2 regions of the Allobosea sp. P2_B12 genome follow, and region 2 is predicted to be linked to the other one. Evidence: riboswitches for the same ligand, from Rfam matches in the RefSeq annotation. Region 2 holds a riboswitch; the other holds the start of a gene.
The links. Region 2 has a riboswitch for cobalamin ahead of AC1DYU_RS24470 (CbtB domain-containing protein). Riboswitches for the same ligand answer to the same signal wherever they lie in the genome.

Region 1: another riboswitch for cobalamin. It lies ahead of AC1DYU_RS06205 (ABC transporter substrate-binding protein); the one in region 2 lies ahead of AC1DYU_RS24470 (CbtB domain-containing protein).

Annotation. Positions count from the first base shown of each region.
Region 1 covers NZ_JBFUDG010000002.1:193,432-200,977, forward strand. Annotated here, with positions in the region: gene pdxH (pyridoxamine 5'-phosphate oxidase) at 1-155, shown strand, start outside; gene AC1DYU_RS06180 (SDR family NAD(P)-dependent oxidoreductase) at 170-946, shown strand; gene AC1DYU_RS06185 (NUDIX hydrolase) at 927-1,445, shown strand; gene AC1DYU_RS06190 (TIGR02301 family protein) at 1,442-1,864, shown strand; gene AC1DYU_RS06195 (hypothetical protein) at 2,080-2,349, shown strand; gene AC1DYU_RS06200 (hypothetical protein) at 2,385-3,041, shown strand; cobalamin riboswitch at 3,086-3,300, shown strand; gene AC1DYU_RS06205 (ABC transporter substrate-binding protein) at 3,605-4,627, shown strand; gene AC1DYU_RS06210 (FecCD family ABC transporter permease) at 4,624-5,661, shown strand; gene AC1DYU_RS06215 (ABC transporter ATP-binding protein) at 5,658-6,443, shown strand; gene AC1DYU_RS06220 (GNAT family N-acetyltransferase) at 6,588-6,881, shown strand; gene AC1DYU_RS06225 (hypothetical protein) at 6,920-7,228, shown strand; gene AC1DYU_RS06230 (hypothetical protein) at 7,471-7,546, shown strand, end outside.
Region 2 covers NZ_JBFUDG010000016.1:15,189-22,734, forward strand. Annotated here, with positions in the region: gene cbiB (adenosylcobinamide-phosphate synthase CbiB) at 24-1,001, shown strand; gene cobO (cob(I)yrinic acid a,c-diamide adenosyltransferase) at 1,105-1,716, opposite strand; gene cobU (bifunctional adenosylcobinamide kinase/adenosylcobinamide-phosphate guanylyltransferase) at 1,727-2,245, opposite strand; cobalamin riboswitch at 2,417-2,602, shown strand; gene AC1DYU_RS24470 (CbtB domain-containing protein) at 2,641-2,817, shown strand; gene AC1DYU_RS24475 (CbtA family protein) at 2,830-3,579, shown strand; gene AC1DYU_RS24480 (DUF1636 family protein) at 3,582-3,971, shown strand; gene cobW (cobalamin biosynthesis protein CobW) at 3,976-5,028, shown strand; gene AC1DYU_RS24490 (cobaltochelatase subunit CobN) at 5,064-7,546, shown strand, end outside.

The sequences.
Region 1 (7,546 bases), on a different contig from region 2:
GCACGATCCCGCGCCCGCCGCACTGGACCGGTTTTCGCATCACGCCGGTCTATCTCGAGTTCTGGAAGGACGGCGCCTTCCGGCTGCATGACCGCGTCGTCTTCCGCCGCGCCTCTGCCGGCGAACCCTGGGCGCGCGCGCGCCTTTATCCTTGAGGATCAACAGCCAGATGGCGATGCCAAAATTCGATTTTCCCAAGACCGAGGCGGGCAAGCGCCCGGTCATGCTGCTGACCGGGGCGAGCCGCGGCATCGGCCACGCCACCGTGATGCAGTTCGCGATGGCGGGCTGGCGCATCCTGTCCTGCTCGCGCCAGGCCTTCTCCGACAAATGCCCCTGGCCGTCGGGCGCCGACGACCATGTCCAGATTGATCTCGGCGACCCCGAGGACACGATGCGCGGCATCGCCGAGATCAAGAAGCGGCTCGCGGCCGAGGGCGGCAAGCTCAATGCGCTGGTCAACAATGCCGGCATCTCTCCGAAGGGGCCGAAGGGCGCGCGGCTCGGCGCGGCAACGACCTCGTTCAACGACTGGCACAAGGTCTTCCAGGTCAATTTCTTCGCGCCGATCATGCTGGCGCGCGGCCTGCTCGACGAACTCACCGCCGCCAAGGGCACGATCGTCAACGTCACCTCGATCGCAGGCTCGCGCGTCCATCCCTTCGCAGGCGCCGCCTATGCGACCTCGAAGGCGGCGCTCGCCAGCCTGACGCGGGAAATGGCCTCGGATTTCGGCCCGCTTGGCATCCGCGTCAATTCGATCTCGCCGGGCGAAATCGACACCGCCATCCTCTCGCCGGGGACCGAGAAGATCGTCGCGACCCTGCCGCTCGGGCGCCTCGGCAAGACCGAGGAGGTGGCGCGCGCGATCCACTTCCTGTGCACCGACGCGTCGAGCTACGTCACCGGCGCCGAGCTGCACATCAATGGTGGGCAGCACGTATGAGCCTGGGCTGTTCCCGATGAGCGGCGAGGGCGGCCAGGTCATCCGCTTCCCGGCGACCGGCAAGGCTCCGGCCCGTCCGGTGCTGGCGGCCTCGGTCGCCGTCTTCCGCGACGGCAAGGTCCTGCTCGCGACGCGGACCAAGCCGCCTGCCGACCAGCTCTGGTCGCTGCCGGGCGGCAAGGTCGAGGCCGGCGAGACGCTGGAGCAGGCCGCCTTGCGCGAGCTTGAGGAAGAGGTCGGCGTCACCGCGCGGATCGTCGGCTTCAACCGCCATGTCGAGATCTTCGGCCGCGACGCGGCAGGCGAGATCACGCATCATTTCGTCGTCGCGTCGTTCGTGGGCGAATGGCTCTCGGGCGAACCCCGGACCGGCCCCGAAGCCGGCGCGGTGATGTGGGCCGACCCGCTCAAGCTCGGCGGGCTCGCGACGACGCGCGAGCTTGCCGATGTGCTGCGCAGGGCCCGCACCATCCTGCTTGCGGCCGGGGACGGTGCATGAGGCGCGCTGCGCTGTGCCTGCTCGCGCTGCTGACGGGCGCGCTGCCGGGCGTCGCTCCGGCGCAGCAGCGCCCCCCTGCCGCTGCCAAGCCGGCGGAGCCTGCGCCTGAGCCACCGCCGCCGCCCTATGAGCCGCAGCTTCTGAAGCTCGCCGAGATCATGGGGTCGCTGGCCTATCTGCGCACGCTCTGCGCCGGCAAGGAGGCGCAGGACTGGCGCGACCGGATGACGGCGCTGGTCGAGGCCGAAGGCCGCACGCCGCCGCGGCGCGAGCGTTTGACGGCTGCCTACAACCGCGGCTTCCGGGCCTATTCGCTGACGCACCGCGCTTGCACCGAGGGCAGCCAAGAGGCCTCCACGCGCCTGGCGGGGGAGGGCGAGCGCCTCGCCCGGGTGCTGGCCGGCCGCTATGGCGGATAGGTGACAGAGCGCGCCGAACTGCGGCTTTCCGTGGGATTTGTCCGGCCGCGTTAACCTTTCTTAAACGCGGCGGTAGCGTCCCGCTCTGGCACGGCCTATGATTCAGGCAACGTCGATCGTCGCGAAGCGGGCCGGAAACGGCACGATTCGTGCCAGGAAACCAGCTTCGCGCGACAACAAGCCGATCAAAAGCAAGCCGCAGAGTTCTCGCCTTCATGTCCATCATTTCAGACGACCTGCCGCTTGACCTGGCCATGGCCGAGGACAGCCATGACGCGCGCCGCGTCGCCTATGGCTATGTCGAGGACGCCTTCACCGAAGCGCAGCAGGATGGGCTCGACAGCGACGCGCTGGCCCATGCCGCGCTGTTTGCCGCCTTCCGCACGCTGGTCGAGACCTATGGCGAGGAGGCGACCGCCGTCTTTGCCGAGGGTCTGGCGGACAAGGTTCGCACTGGTGCCTTCAGCAGCGGCACGCGGCACTGAGCCGGACTGCGCAGCGGGCGTAAGGACGCGGCGGGATGGCGTGCCGCATCGCAATCCCGTTCTTCGCATCGGTTCTCGCGTCATTGCCGGCTTTCGTGCAGGCGCAGGAGATCGGGCCGGTCCTGACCTGCGACGGGCCGATCTCGCGACAGGCCAGCCATGCCTCGCTCGCCAAGGCTTTCGGCGCGCGCAATGTCTCGAGCCGGAAGCTCTCCATCGGCGAAGGCGAGACCGAGCAGGGCACAGTGCTCTTCGCCGCCGACCCGGCCCGCCGAATCGAAATCCTCTGGAACGACCGCGCCAAGCGCAGCAATCCGCGCATGGCGATCTTCGGCCGGACCACTGATGCCAGCGCCGCGCCGCCGGCCTATCGCTGGCGGCTCGCAGCCCGCTCCGACGCCAAGCCGCTCAGCCTGCGCCAGCCGCTGACACAGGTCGAAGCGATCAATGGCAAACCCTTCGAACTCGCCGGCTTCGATTGGGATTATTCCGGCACGGTGAGCGACTGGCGCGGCGGGACGCTCGACGCGCCGCCCGGCGGCTGCCGCATGCTGGTGCGCTTCGCGGCGGCGAAGACCGCTCCCGGTGCGGCGCAGGATGCGGTTTCGGGCGATCAGGCCTTCTCCTCGGACGATCTGAAGATGCGTGCCGTGGCTCCGGTCATCTACGAGCTGGGCTTCACCTGGGAGTAGGTGACGCATCGCAACGCGCCCTTGACGGCGGCTGTGAGCGCTCTATCGTCAACGGTGATCAAGGTTCTTCGGTCGTTTTCGGCCGAAGCTAAGAGGGAATTCGGTGAGGCGCCTTGTGCGCCAATGCCGAGGCTGCCCCCGCAACTGTAAGCGGCGAGCTTTCCGCCCATCGTCCACTGGCGCAGCCTGCGCTGGGAAGGCCGGGCGGAGTTGGCGTCGACCCGCGAGCCAGGAGACCTGCCCTGATCGACTGAACGGTCTTTCGGGCGGGGTGTCCTGATCGGTCGTGCGCGAACGGGCCGGATTTCACATCCGCCAATCCGTCGCGCGCGTCCGTCGTGCGCCCCTTAATCATCACGGGGCAAACGATGATGCAGAGATTTTCCACCACCCAGCTTCACCACGGCGCGGCATCGCGCTTGACCCGGCCGTCCACGGAGGGCCATGAAAATTGTGATGTTATTACATTACGGTCTTTCGACGCCGCCATTGCGGTGCCTGCCGTTTCGTTTTCCCGCCGTCCTCACAAGCCGGACCATGCCATGACCATTTCGACCCGCGGCCTGCGCCGTCTTGCGCGCTCCGTCGCGCTCGCTCTTCCGCTGCTGGCTCTCGGCATGGGTTTCGCCAGCGCGCAGGCGACTCGCTATCCGGTGACGGTCGAGAATTGCGGGCACCAGGTCACCTTCGACAAGGCGCCGAAGCGCGTCGTGGCGATCGGCCAGACCCAGACGGAGATCCTCTATGCGCTTGGCCTGGGCGATCGGGTCGTCGGCACGGCCGTCTGGTTCAGCCCGGTGGCGAAGCGCTTCGAGACGGCCAATGCCAGGGTCAAGAAGCTCGCCGACAACGACCCGAGCTTCGAGGCGGTGGTCGCGCAGGAGCCCGACCTCGTCACCGCGATGTTCGAATGGCATGTGGGCCCCAACGGCATCGTCGGCAAGCGCGACCAGTTCGCCAAGCTGAAGGTGCCGGCCTATGTCTCGCCATCGGATTGCGTCGGCAAGGACAACACGGGCGGCGGAGACGGCGTCCGCACCCAGATGTTCACGATGGAACTGGTCTACCGTAACATCCGAGAGTTCGGGCAGATCTTCGATGTCGTGGACCGGGCCGAGGCGCTGGTCGCGGAACTCAAGGCGCGCGAGGAGAAGGCTGTCGCGGCGGTGGCCGGCCGTGCCGCCAGGGACATTCCGGTGACCGTTTGGTTCTCCAGCAAGGACGTCAAGGGCGATGCCTTCCTGGCCGGCAGGAACGGCGTGCCGGCCTATATCCTGTCCAAGCTCGGGGCGCGCAACATCATCGCCACGAACGAGGAGTGGCCGCTGGTCGGCTGGGAGAGCGTGGCGGCCGCCAACCCCGCCGTGATCGTGGTGGTGAAGATGGACCGGCGCCGCTTCCCGGCCGACGACATCGATCTCAAGCTGAACTTCCTCAGGACCGACGCGGTCGCCAGCAAGCTCGACGCGGTCCGCAACAACCGCATCGTCGTGATGGATGTCGGCGCGACACGGGCGGGCCTCGACACGGTCGACGGCATCGAGGCGCTGGCCAAAGCCATCGAGAGCTTCGGGCTGTCCAAGTGAGCCACGCGCCGATCAAGCCCAACTGGCCGGCGCGGATCGCGATCGCGCTGGCGGCGCTGCTGGCGCTGGTGACCGCGATCGCGCTGGCCGTGACCATCGGCGAGATGAAGATCCCGCTGTCGACCGCCTTCCAGGCGCTCGGAAACGGGGTGTTCGATCTCGACTATCCGGTCAGCCCGATCCAGCAGGGCGTCATCTTCGACTACCGCCTGAGTCGCGCGCTGCTGGCGGCGCTCTGCGGGGGAACGCTGGCGCTGTCGGGCGCGATCCTGCAGGCGCTGCTGCGCAATCCGCTGGCCGAGCCCTATATCCTCGGCATCTCGGCCGGCGCCTCGACCGGCGCGGTGGCGGTGATGATCCTCGGCTTCGGCGGGGCTGCGTTGACGATCTCGGGCGGAGCCTTCATCGGCGCGGTGGTGGCGCTGCTGGTGGTGGCGCTGCTGGCGACGGGGGCGGGCGGTTCGAGCGACCGCGTCATCCTCGCCGGCGTCGCGGGATCGCAGCTCTTCAATGCGGCCACCGCGACCATCGTCACGACGCTCGCCAATGCTGAGCAGGCGCGCGGCGTGATGTTCTGGCTGCTCGGCAATTTCGGTGGCGTGCGCTGGCCCGATGTCTGGGTGGCGACGCCGGTGGCGCTGATCTGCTTTGGCGTCTGCATGCTGCACGCCAAGGTGCTCGACGCCTTCGCTTTCGGGGCGGATGCAGCGGCCTCGCTCGGCGTCGCGGTGACGCGGGTGCGGATCGTGCTGTTTGCGACGACGGCGGTGATGACCGCGACCATGGTCTCAATCGTCGGCACGGTCGGCTTCGTCGGGTTGGTCATCCCGCATGCGGCGCGGTTTCTCGTGGGGCCGGCGCATGCGCGGTTGCTGCCGGCCTGCCTGGTGATCGGCGCGATCTTCATGATTCTCGCCGACATCCTGTCGCGCATCCTGGTGCCGCAGCAGATCCTGCCGATCGGTGTCGTCACCGCCCTGTTCGGAGCGCCGGCCTTCGCGCTGATCCTTTACCGAGCGAGGCGCGCGACATGACGCTCGCTGCCCATGACATCCGCTGGAGCGCGGCGCGGCGGATGATCGTCGACGGCGTGACGCTGCGCGCCGAGCCAGGGCGAATCCTCGGGCTGATCGGCCCCAACGGCTCGGGCAAGTCGAGCCTGCTGCGGCTGCTCTGCCGCCTGCGCAAGGTCGAGAGCGGCGTCGTCACGCTCGACGACCGCGACCTCGCCACGATAGCGCGGCGCGATCTCGCCAAGCGGCTTGCCTTCGTCGAGCAGCAGGCCTCGACCGAGGTGCAGCTCTCGGTCTGCGACGTGGTCAAGCTCGGGCGAACGCCGCATCGCGGCGCGCTCGCCTCCTGGACTGACGCCGACGAGGAAGCCGTCGAGGCGGCGCTGGAGCGTGTCGACATGGCTGCGCGGCACGACCAGCTCTGGCATACATTGTCGGGCGGCGAGCGTCAGCGCGTCCATATCGCCCGCGCGCTCGCTCAGGAGCCGCGCGAACTGATCCTCGACGAGCCGACCAATCATCTCGACATCCAGCACCAGCTCTCGATCCTGTCGCTGCTGCGACGGCTCGGCGTCACCTGCATCCTCGCTTTGCACGACCTCAATCTCGCATCGCTGTTCTGCGACGAGATCGCGGTGCTGCATGACGGCAAGGTTGTCGCGTCGGGGCCGCCGCCGGAGGTGCTGACCGAGGATCTGATCGCGCGTGTCTTCGGCGTTGCCGTCAGCATCCGCGAGGGCGCCTCAGGCCGGCGGCATATCGAATATCTGATCGACCTGCCGGAGGAGGGGACTGCGCGATGAGAGGGATGACGCAGGCGGCGTGCCGATGTTCGTGCTGACGGCGCGGGGATAGCGCGCGCCGGGTTGGCCGATGCCGACATCATCCCTATCTGGTGGTGCCTGGAATAAGCGCTGATGCGTGCCGGTTCCCGCCCGGAGAGGATGATGATGGACGTGGATCAGGTCGAGCCCGTAATCGAGAACGTCGCCGGAAACCGGTTCGAGATGGCGTTTCCCGGTGGGACCGCCTTCGCGACTTTCCGCTGCGATGGCGATTGGCTGATCGTGACGCATGTCGAGGTTCCGCCTGCGTTCAATGGCCAGGGATTGGGCTCGCGGTTGGTTTCCGGCATCTTCGAGATGGCCCGGGCCAGCGGCCGCCGCGTCGTGCCGGCGTGTTCCTTCGCCGCCGACTGGGCGCGCCGCCATCCGGAATTCTCCGACGTGCTCGCGCACTGAGCGATGCCATTTCCAATATCGAGACACGGGGGCGGACGATGACCCGGCCGACCGGTCAACAGGAGCTTCGCGCCGCGTTCAAGCGGCTGGAGCGCGACCTGCCGACGCGCCTGGCTTCGGCTCTGCGCTGGCTGCGCCATCCCGCCTCGCGCTGGGCGCGGTTGCCGGCTGGCCTCGCCTTGATTCTCGGTGGCATCTTTTCGTTCCTGCCGATCCTGGGCGCCTGGATGTTGCCGCTCGGCTTAATGCTGATCGCGGCCGACGTTCGGTTCCTGCAGCGGCCGATGGCCCGTTTCACCATGTGGGTAATCGACCGGGTCGAGGGCTTCAGAAAAAGGCGCGGCTAGCGTACCGCCAGTGCGATCGGGCGGCTTTGTCAGGCCGGGCCGCAGTCCGCCCAGTGTGATCGCGCTGTGCCAGTCTATTGGCGCGGAACATCTTGGCCAGCCCTGCGGTTATGCGGCACACGCGCCTCGGCGCTCTTCTGTGAAAAAGGGGCTGTCATGGACAGTATCATCTATCTCGTGGGTCTCGTCGTGGTCGTTCTGGCCATCCTGTCGTTCCTCGGTCTCCGGTAAGGGGTACGCCCATGTCACTTGGCTCAACCGACGTCGTCGTCGTCACCCCTCCCGGCTCCGAAGCCTCGTCAGGATCCTATCTCGAAT
Region 2 (7,546 bases):
TTCCGCATGAATCGTCCTGTCGCATGAACCCCGCCGAGACCCTGCTTCTGCTGCTCGCGGCGCTCCTCGTCGAAGCGGCGCTCGGCTATCCGGAGCGCTTGTATGCGCTGATCGGCCATCCCGTCACCTGGCTCGGCGCGCTGATCGCGCGGCTCGACCGTTGGCTGAACCGGGAGGATGCAGGGTTTGCTGCCCGCAAGGCGGCGGGGATCGCGGCGCTTCTTATCCTTCTGGCGGTGACGCTTGCTGTCGCGCTCGGTTTGACATGGCTCTGCCGGCCGCTCGGACCCGCCGGCCTGCTGCCGCTCGCGCTCTTTGCCTCGACCCTGCTGGCGCAGCGCAGCCTGCACGAGCATGTCGCTGCCGTCGCCGACGGGCTGGAGCGCGGCGGCCTCGTGGAGGGCCGAAAGGCCGTGTCGATGATCGTCGGGCGCAATCCCGACAGTCTCGACGAGGCCGGAGTGTCGCGCGCCGCGATCGAGAGCCTGTCGGAGAATTTCTCCGACGGCGTGGTCGCGCCCGCCTTCTGGCTCGGCGTCGCCGGGCTGCCGGGCATCGCGCTCTACAAGGCGATCAACACCGCCGATTCGATGATCGGGCACAAGACACCGCGCCATCTCACCTTCGGCTGGGCTTCGGCGCGGCTCGACGACCTCGTCAACCTGCCGGCCTCGCGGCTCACCGCCCTGCTGCTGATTGCAGCCGCCGCGCTCGACCGCGAGGCCGATGCGGCCGGGGCGTGGAGGTCAGTCCGCCGCGATGCGCGCCATCACCGCTCGCCGAATGCGGGTTGGCCGGAAGCCGCGATGGCCGGCGCACTGGGATTACGGCTGGCGGGACCGCGCATCTATGGCGAGGTCGTGGTGGACGATGGCTGGATGGGCGACGGCCGCGCCGAGGCGACCGCCGCAGACGTCAGGCGGGCGCTGCGGCTGTACCGGCGGGCTTGCGGGCTGTTGTGGGGGGTGGCGGCGGTGGGCGGGGCGGCTGCGCTCGTCTAGCCGTCATGCTCGGGCTTGACCCGAGCATCTCGTGCCGAGAGAGGCTTTGGCGCCCGTTCCGGGCTGAGATTCTCGGATCAAGCCCGAGAATGACGTGCTTCGCCTAGAACTCAATCCCCTCCTGCGCCTTCACCCCTGCGGCGAAATGGTGCTTCACCAGCGTCATCTCCGTCACGAGGTCGGCGGCTTCGATCAGCTCAGGCTTGGCGTTGCGGCCGGTGACGATGATGTGGAGGTCGCTGCGGCGCGCGGTCAGCGTCGCGACGACCTCGGCCAGCGGCAGGTAATCGTAGCGCAAGGCGATGTTGAGTTCGTCGAGCACGATCAGGCGGATCGTCTCATCCGCCATCAATTCCTTGGCCTTGTCGAAGGCGCGGGTCGCGGCGGCGATGTCGCGGGCCTTGTCCTGCGTCTCCCAGGTGAAGCCCTCGCCCATGGTGTGCCACGAGACCTGGTCGCCGAAAGCCTCCAGCGCCTTGCGCTCGCCGGTTTCCCAGGCGCCCTTGATGAACTGCACCACCCCGATGCGCCAGCCATGGCCGAGCGCGCGCAGCGCGAGACCGAAAGCGGCCGTCGACTTGCCCTTGCCGGGACCGCTGTTGACGATGAGCAGACCCTTCTCGACCGTCTTGGCGGCGACCTCGGCATCCTGCACCGCCTTGCGCTTCTCCATCTTGGCCTTGTGGCGGGCGGCTTCGTCGGTTTCTGCGGTCATATTCAGTCTCTCACTTCACCTGCATCGGCAGTCCGGCGACCATGAAGACCACGCGGCCGGCGCGAGCCGCAACCGCCTGATGCAGCCGGCCGGCCTCGTCGCGGAAGCGCCGCGCCAGCGCATTGTCGGGCACGATGCCGAGCCCGACCTCGTTGGAGACCAGCACGACCGGGGCGGAGGCCTGGGCGCAGGCCTCGATCAGGGCCGCGCCCGCCGCAGCCGTATCGTGCTCGGCGAGCATGAGATTGGTCAGCCAGAGCGTCAGACAATCGACCAGCACCGGCCGCCCGGCCGGAAGCCCGCGAATCGCGTCGGGCAGGTCGAGGGCAGCGTCGAGCGTGATCCAGTCGCCGGAGCGCCGCGCCCGGTGCTCGGCAATGCGCGCGGCCATCTCGTCGTCCCAGGCCTGCGCCGTCGCGATATAGGCCCAGGGCGGCGGCAAAGCCTCGATCAGCGCCTCGGCATGGCGACTCTTGCCCGAGCGGGCGCCGCCGAGGACGAGGGTGAGATGGGGGATCTGGTCGGTCACGCTGGCCCGCGAAGAAACGAGCCCTCATCCTGAGGAGCGGACGCAAGTCCGCGTCTCGAAGGATGCTCCAGAGCGCACTGGAACATCCTTCGAGACGCCGCTTCGCGGCTCCTCAGGATGAGGGCTCGGGTTGAAGCGAGGCAACTGCATTGCACAGCACCGCCCACATGGCTAATGATCTCAGCCGACGGTGCCTCCGCAAGGAGGTGAAAAGGGAACGCGGTGCGATACCGCGGCTGCCCCCGCAACTGTAAGCGGCGAGTTCTGCGCCATCGGCCACTGGGAGCGATCCCGGGAAGGCGGCGCAGGATGCCTAGACCCGCGAGCCAGGAGACCTGCCGTCGTCCGATCCGCATTTCCAACAGGCCGCCGGCGGGGCGGCCAGGAGAACAGTGATGAACACGGTTACGGTTTCCACGCAGCAGGCCAGCGTTTCAGAACGCGTCAAGGCGGTCGCTGCGGCGCTCCTGCTCGGCAGCGTGCTGGTCTACACGGTCGGCTTCGCGGCCTCGGCCAGCGTGCACAACGCGGCGCACGACACGCGCCACGGCCTCGCCTTTCCCTGCCACTGAGGGAAAGCCAACATGATCAATCGTGTTCTCGCGGTCAGTCTTCTGGCCGGGCTTCTGGCTGGGCTCATCGTCGCCGCGCTCCAGCATGTCACCACCACGCCGCTGATCCTCAAGGCGGAAACCTATGAGGCGGCTTTGCGCGCTGTCGCGCCGTCACAGGCTGCCTTCTCCGGTGAGGCCAGGGTTTTCGGCGAAGCCAGGATTCTGCTGGCCCACGGCACCGAGGCGCATGGCGACCACGCCGAGTGGAAGCCGCAGGGCGGCCTGCAGCGGACGCTGTTCACCAGCGTCGTGACGATCGCCACCGCGATCGGCTTCGCCGCGCTGCTGCTGGCCGGCATGATCGCCGCCAACGAGACCATCGACGAGCGCCGCGCCCTGATCTGGGCGGCCTGCGGTTTCCTCGCCTTCGGCCTCGTGCCGGCGACGGGGCTGGCCCCCGAACTGCCCGGCGCCGCCTCGGCGGCGCTCGAACAGCGACAGCTCTGGTGGATCGTCACCGCATTGGTCACGGCCGGCGGGCTGTTCGTATTCCTGCGCATGGAGACGCCTTGGCTGCGCGCCCTCGCCATCGTAGCGATCCTGGCACCGCATATCTTTGGCGCGCCGCACCCGGCCGCGCCCGAGAGCAAGGTGCCGGCCGAGATCGCGGCGCATTTCGCGGCGCTGTCGCTCGCCATCCAGGCCGCGCTCTGGCTCGCCACCGGCTGTGCCGTCGGCCGGCTCTGGCCCTGGTTCACGCGCCGCGCCGCCGCGTCGTGACCATGTCGGACAGCGATCTCACCATCCATGTTTGCACCGTGTGCAGGCGTGTCCGCGAGGATTTGCCGGAGGGTTACGACCAGCCTGGCGCAGCCCTGGCCGAGGCGCTGACGCGGCGCCTCAATGGGCCGGCGAACGGCATCACGGTCGTCACGGCCGAGTGCCTGGCCGTCTGCAAGCGGCCCTGCACCATCGCGCTCTCGGCCGACGGCAAATGGACCTACCTGATCGGCGACCTCGAAACCGATACCCATCTCGACGATATCGTCAGCGCGGCTGAAGCCTATGCCGCCAGCGCCAACGGCATCGTTCCCTGGAAAGAGCGCCCCCCTTGCTTCCGCAAGGGCGTGGTCGCACGCGTGCCGCCGATGCCGGCGCGCCAGCAAGGATGACATCATGAACGCCCCGCAGAACCCCACGCTCGGCAAGATTCCCTGCACGATCATCACCGGCTTCCTCGGCGCCGGAAAGACGACGCTGGTGCGCCACCTGCTTGAAAACGCTCAAGGCAAGCGCCTCGCGGTGCTGGTCAACGAATTCGGCGATCTCGGCTTCGACGGCGAATTCCTCAAGGGCTGCGGCATTTCCGGCTGCACCGAGGAGGACGTTGTCGAACTGCCCAATGGCTGCATCTGCTGCACGGTGGCAGATGATTTCGTGCCGGCGCTGGAAAAGCTTTTGAACCGCGCGAACCCGCCCGAGCATATCCTGATCGAGACCTCGGGGCTCGCCCTGCCCAAGCCGCTGGTCAAGGCCTTCAACTGGCCGGCGATCCGCGCCCGCGTCACGGTCGACGGCGTCATCGCCGTGGTCGATGGGCCAGCCGTCGCCGAGGGACAGTTCGCTGACGATCCCGAGGCGGTGGCCGCGCAAGCCGCGCAGGACGCTTCGGTCGAGCACGACAACCCGCTGGAGGAGGTGTTCGAGGACCAGATCCTATGCGCCGATCTGATCCTGCTCAACAAGAGCGACCTGATCGACGAGGCGGCCAAGGCCCGGGTCAGGGCCGAGATCGCGCAGCACCTGCCCAAGGCGATCAAGATCGTCGAGACCAGCCATGGCAAGGTCGAGCCGGCGCTGATCGTCGGATTGGGCGCGGCGGCCGAAGCCGATCTCGCCGCGCGCCCCTCGCATCATGGCGAGGGCGAGGATCACGACCATGATGATTTCGATTCGGTCGCGCTGGCGCTGCCCGAGGGCCTTTCGCCGGAAGCGCTCTCGGCGCGTGTGGCCAAGGCGGCCGAAGCCGACGGCGTGCTGCGGCTGAAGGGTTTTGCGGGCGTTCCCGGCAAGCCGATGCGGCTCGTCCTGCAGGGTGTCGGCCGGCGCGTCAGCCATCATTTCGACCGCGCCTGGGCCGAAGGCGAGGCGCGCGACGGCCGGCTGACCGTCATCGGGCTCAAGGGCTTCGACGTGAAGGCCGTGGAGGCCGCGCTCGCCGGCGCCTGACGGCCGGCGATTTTCGAGGACAGGTCTGCGAAGACATGCATCTTCTCCCGACCAGCGAGATCAGGCTCGACGACGGCGAAGACGCCGTCGATCTCGGCCTGCCGCCGGGAGATGTGCTGGTGCTGTCCTTCGCTGACAGCGACCTCTCGGCGCTGGCGGCGGCTGCCGCCGGTTGCGGGCTCTCCGTCCGCCTCGCCTCGCTGCGTCGTCTGAAGCACCCGCTCTCGATCGACTTCCTGATCGAGAAGACGGTGGCGAAGAGCCGCTTCGTGCTGGTGCGCTGCCTCGGCGGGCTGGATTACTGGCGCTACGGTATCGAGGAACTCAGCGATGCTTGCCGGATGCAAGGCATCGCGCTGGCGGTGCTGCCGGGCGACGACCGGGTCGATGGCCGGCTGGCGGAGTACGGGACGGTGCCGGCAGGCTGTGCGCAGGCGATGCTGGGTTATTTCCAGGCAGGTGGCGGGGCGGAGAATATGCGCCGGCTGCTGACTGTGGCGGCAGGATATCTCGAGGCGGCGCTGCCCTCATCCGACCCGGCTGCGCCGGGCCACCTTCTCCCTCGAGCGGAGAAGGAAGGAACGGCCGCCACTGGTCCCTTCTCCCCTCGGGGGAGAAGGTGCCGGCAGGCGGATGAGGGCCAGCGCGACGCCTCCGAGCTTGCACCTCTGCCCCTCCCACCACTCTTCGCGCTGGGCGACGGCGCTGCGCCTGCCCCCTGGCGCCAGGCCTTGGCCGCACTGCCTACCGACAAAGCGCTCGTCCCCATCCTCGTCTACCGCTCGGCGGTCAGCGCTGGCGACACGGCGATGGGCGAGGCGCTTGCTGCTGCGCTCACCGCTCGCGGCCATGCGCCGCTGATCCTCGCTTTGACCAGCCTGAAGGACCCCGCCGTCACCACCGAGCTTGCGGCTTTGATCGCGACACGGCGGCCTTCGCTGATCGTCACGACCACGGCCTTCTCGGCCCGCGAAGGCTCCGATTTCGTGCTCGATGCCGCCGATTGCCCGGTGCTGCAGGCGATGCCGGTCGGCAGCGCGCGCGAGGCCTGGGCGGCCTCGCCGCGCGGGCTCTCGGCCGCCGACATCGCCATGCAGGTCGCTCTGCCGGAATTCGACGGGCGGCTCGGGACCATCCCCGTCGCCTTCAAGGCTGACGTCCCGGATGCGGCGACCGGGCTGACCACCCGCCGGCTCGTGCCCGACACCGAGGGCGTGGCGGCGCTGGCCGATCTGGCGAGCGGCTGGATCGCGCTCGCGAGCAAGCCCGCTTCGGGCCGCCGGCTGGCGCTGGTGATGTCGGATTATCCCACGCGCGGCGGCCGGGCGGGTTTCGCGGTCGGGCTCGACACGCCGGCGAGCGTGGGCGCGATCGAGACGCTGCTGGCGGAGGCGGGGTACGATCTCAGCCCACGTCCTCACACCCTCAGCCCTCATCCTGAGGAGCCGCGCAGCGGCGTCTCGAAGGATGCTTCAGGAAGCTCGGAGCCCACTGGCGCATCCTTCGAGACGGAGGCTTCGCCTGCTGCTCAGGATGAGGGCTGGAGGTTGATGCAGGCGCTGACCACCGGCCCGGCCGACCTTGCCCAGCCGCTCGAAGCCTACCGCGCCTGGCTCGCGACCATCCCCGCCGAGGCGCGCGACACACTCCTCGCCACGCATGGCGACCCGGTCTCGGACACCGCCTGCGTCGACGGCGCCTTCCGTTTCCGCGCGGTCCGCAACGGCCACCTGACCATCGCGCTGCAGCCGCCGCGCGATGCGACGCCGGACCGCAAGGCGCGATATCACGACCCCGACGCGCCGCCCGGCCATGCTTACCTCGCCTTCTACCGCGCCTTGCGCGAGACGGCCGGCATCGACGCACTGATCCATCTCGGCACCCATGGCACGACCGAATGGCTGCCCGGCAAGGCGGTGGCGCTGTCGGCCGCCTGCTGGCCGCGCCTCGTCACGCAGGGGCTGCCGGTGGTCTACCCTTATGTCGTCGACGATCCCGGCGAGGCCGCGCCGGCCAAGCGCCGGCTCTCAGCCATCACGCTTGGCCATCTGCCGCCTCCGCTGGCGCAGACCGGCGCGGCGGCCGAGACAGCGCTGCTGCGCGATCTCGTCGAGGAGTTCAGCCAGGCGCAGGTGCTCGATCCGCGCCGCGCCGACATCGTCGCGGCCGAAATCCGCGACCGGGCCGAGGCGAGCGGTCTGGCGCAGACCGGCGCGGCGGCCGAGACAGCGCTGCTGCGCGATCTCGTCGAGGAGTTCAGCCAGGCGCAGGTGCTCGATCCGCGCCGCGCCGACATCGTCGCGGCCGAAATCCGCGACCGGGCCGAGGCGAGCGGTCTGGCGCATTCCTGCGGAGTCACACCCGACCTGTCCATGAGCGAGGCGCTGACGCGGCTCGACGCGCATCTTTGCGACATCGCCGAACTGCCCTTCCGCGAGGGGCTGCATGTCTTCGGACGCTCCGAGGCCGATCCCGACTCGGCGTGGGCCGAGCGCGACGGGTTGCTGCGGGCTCTGGA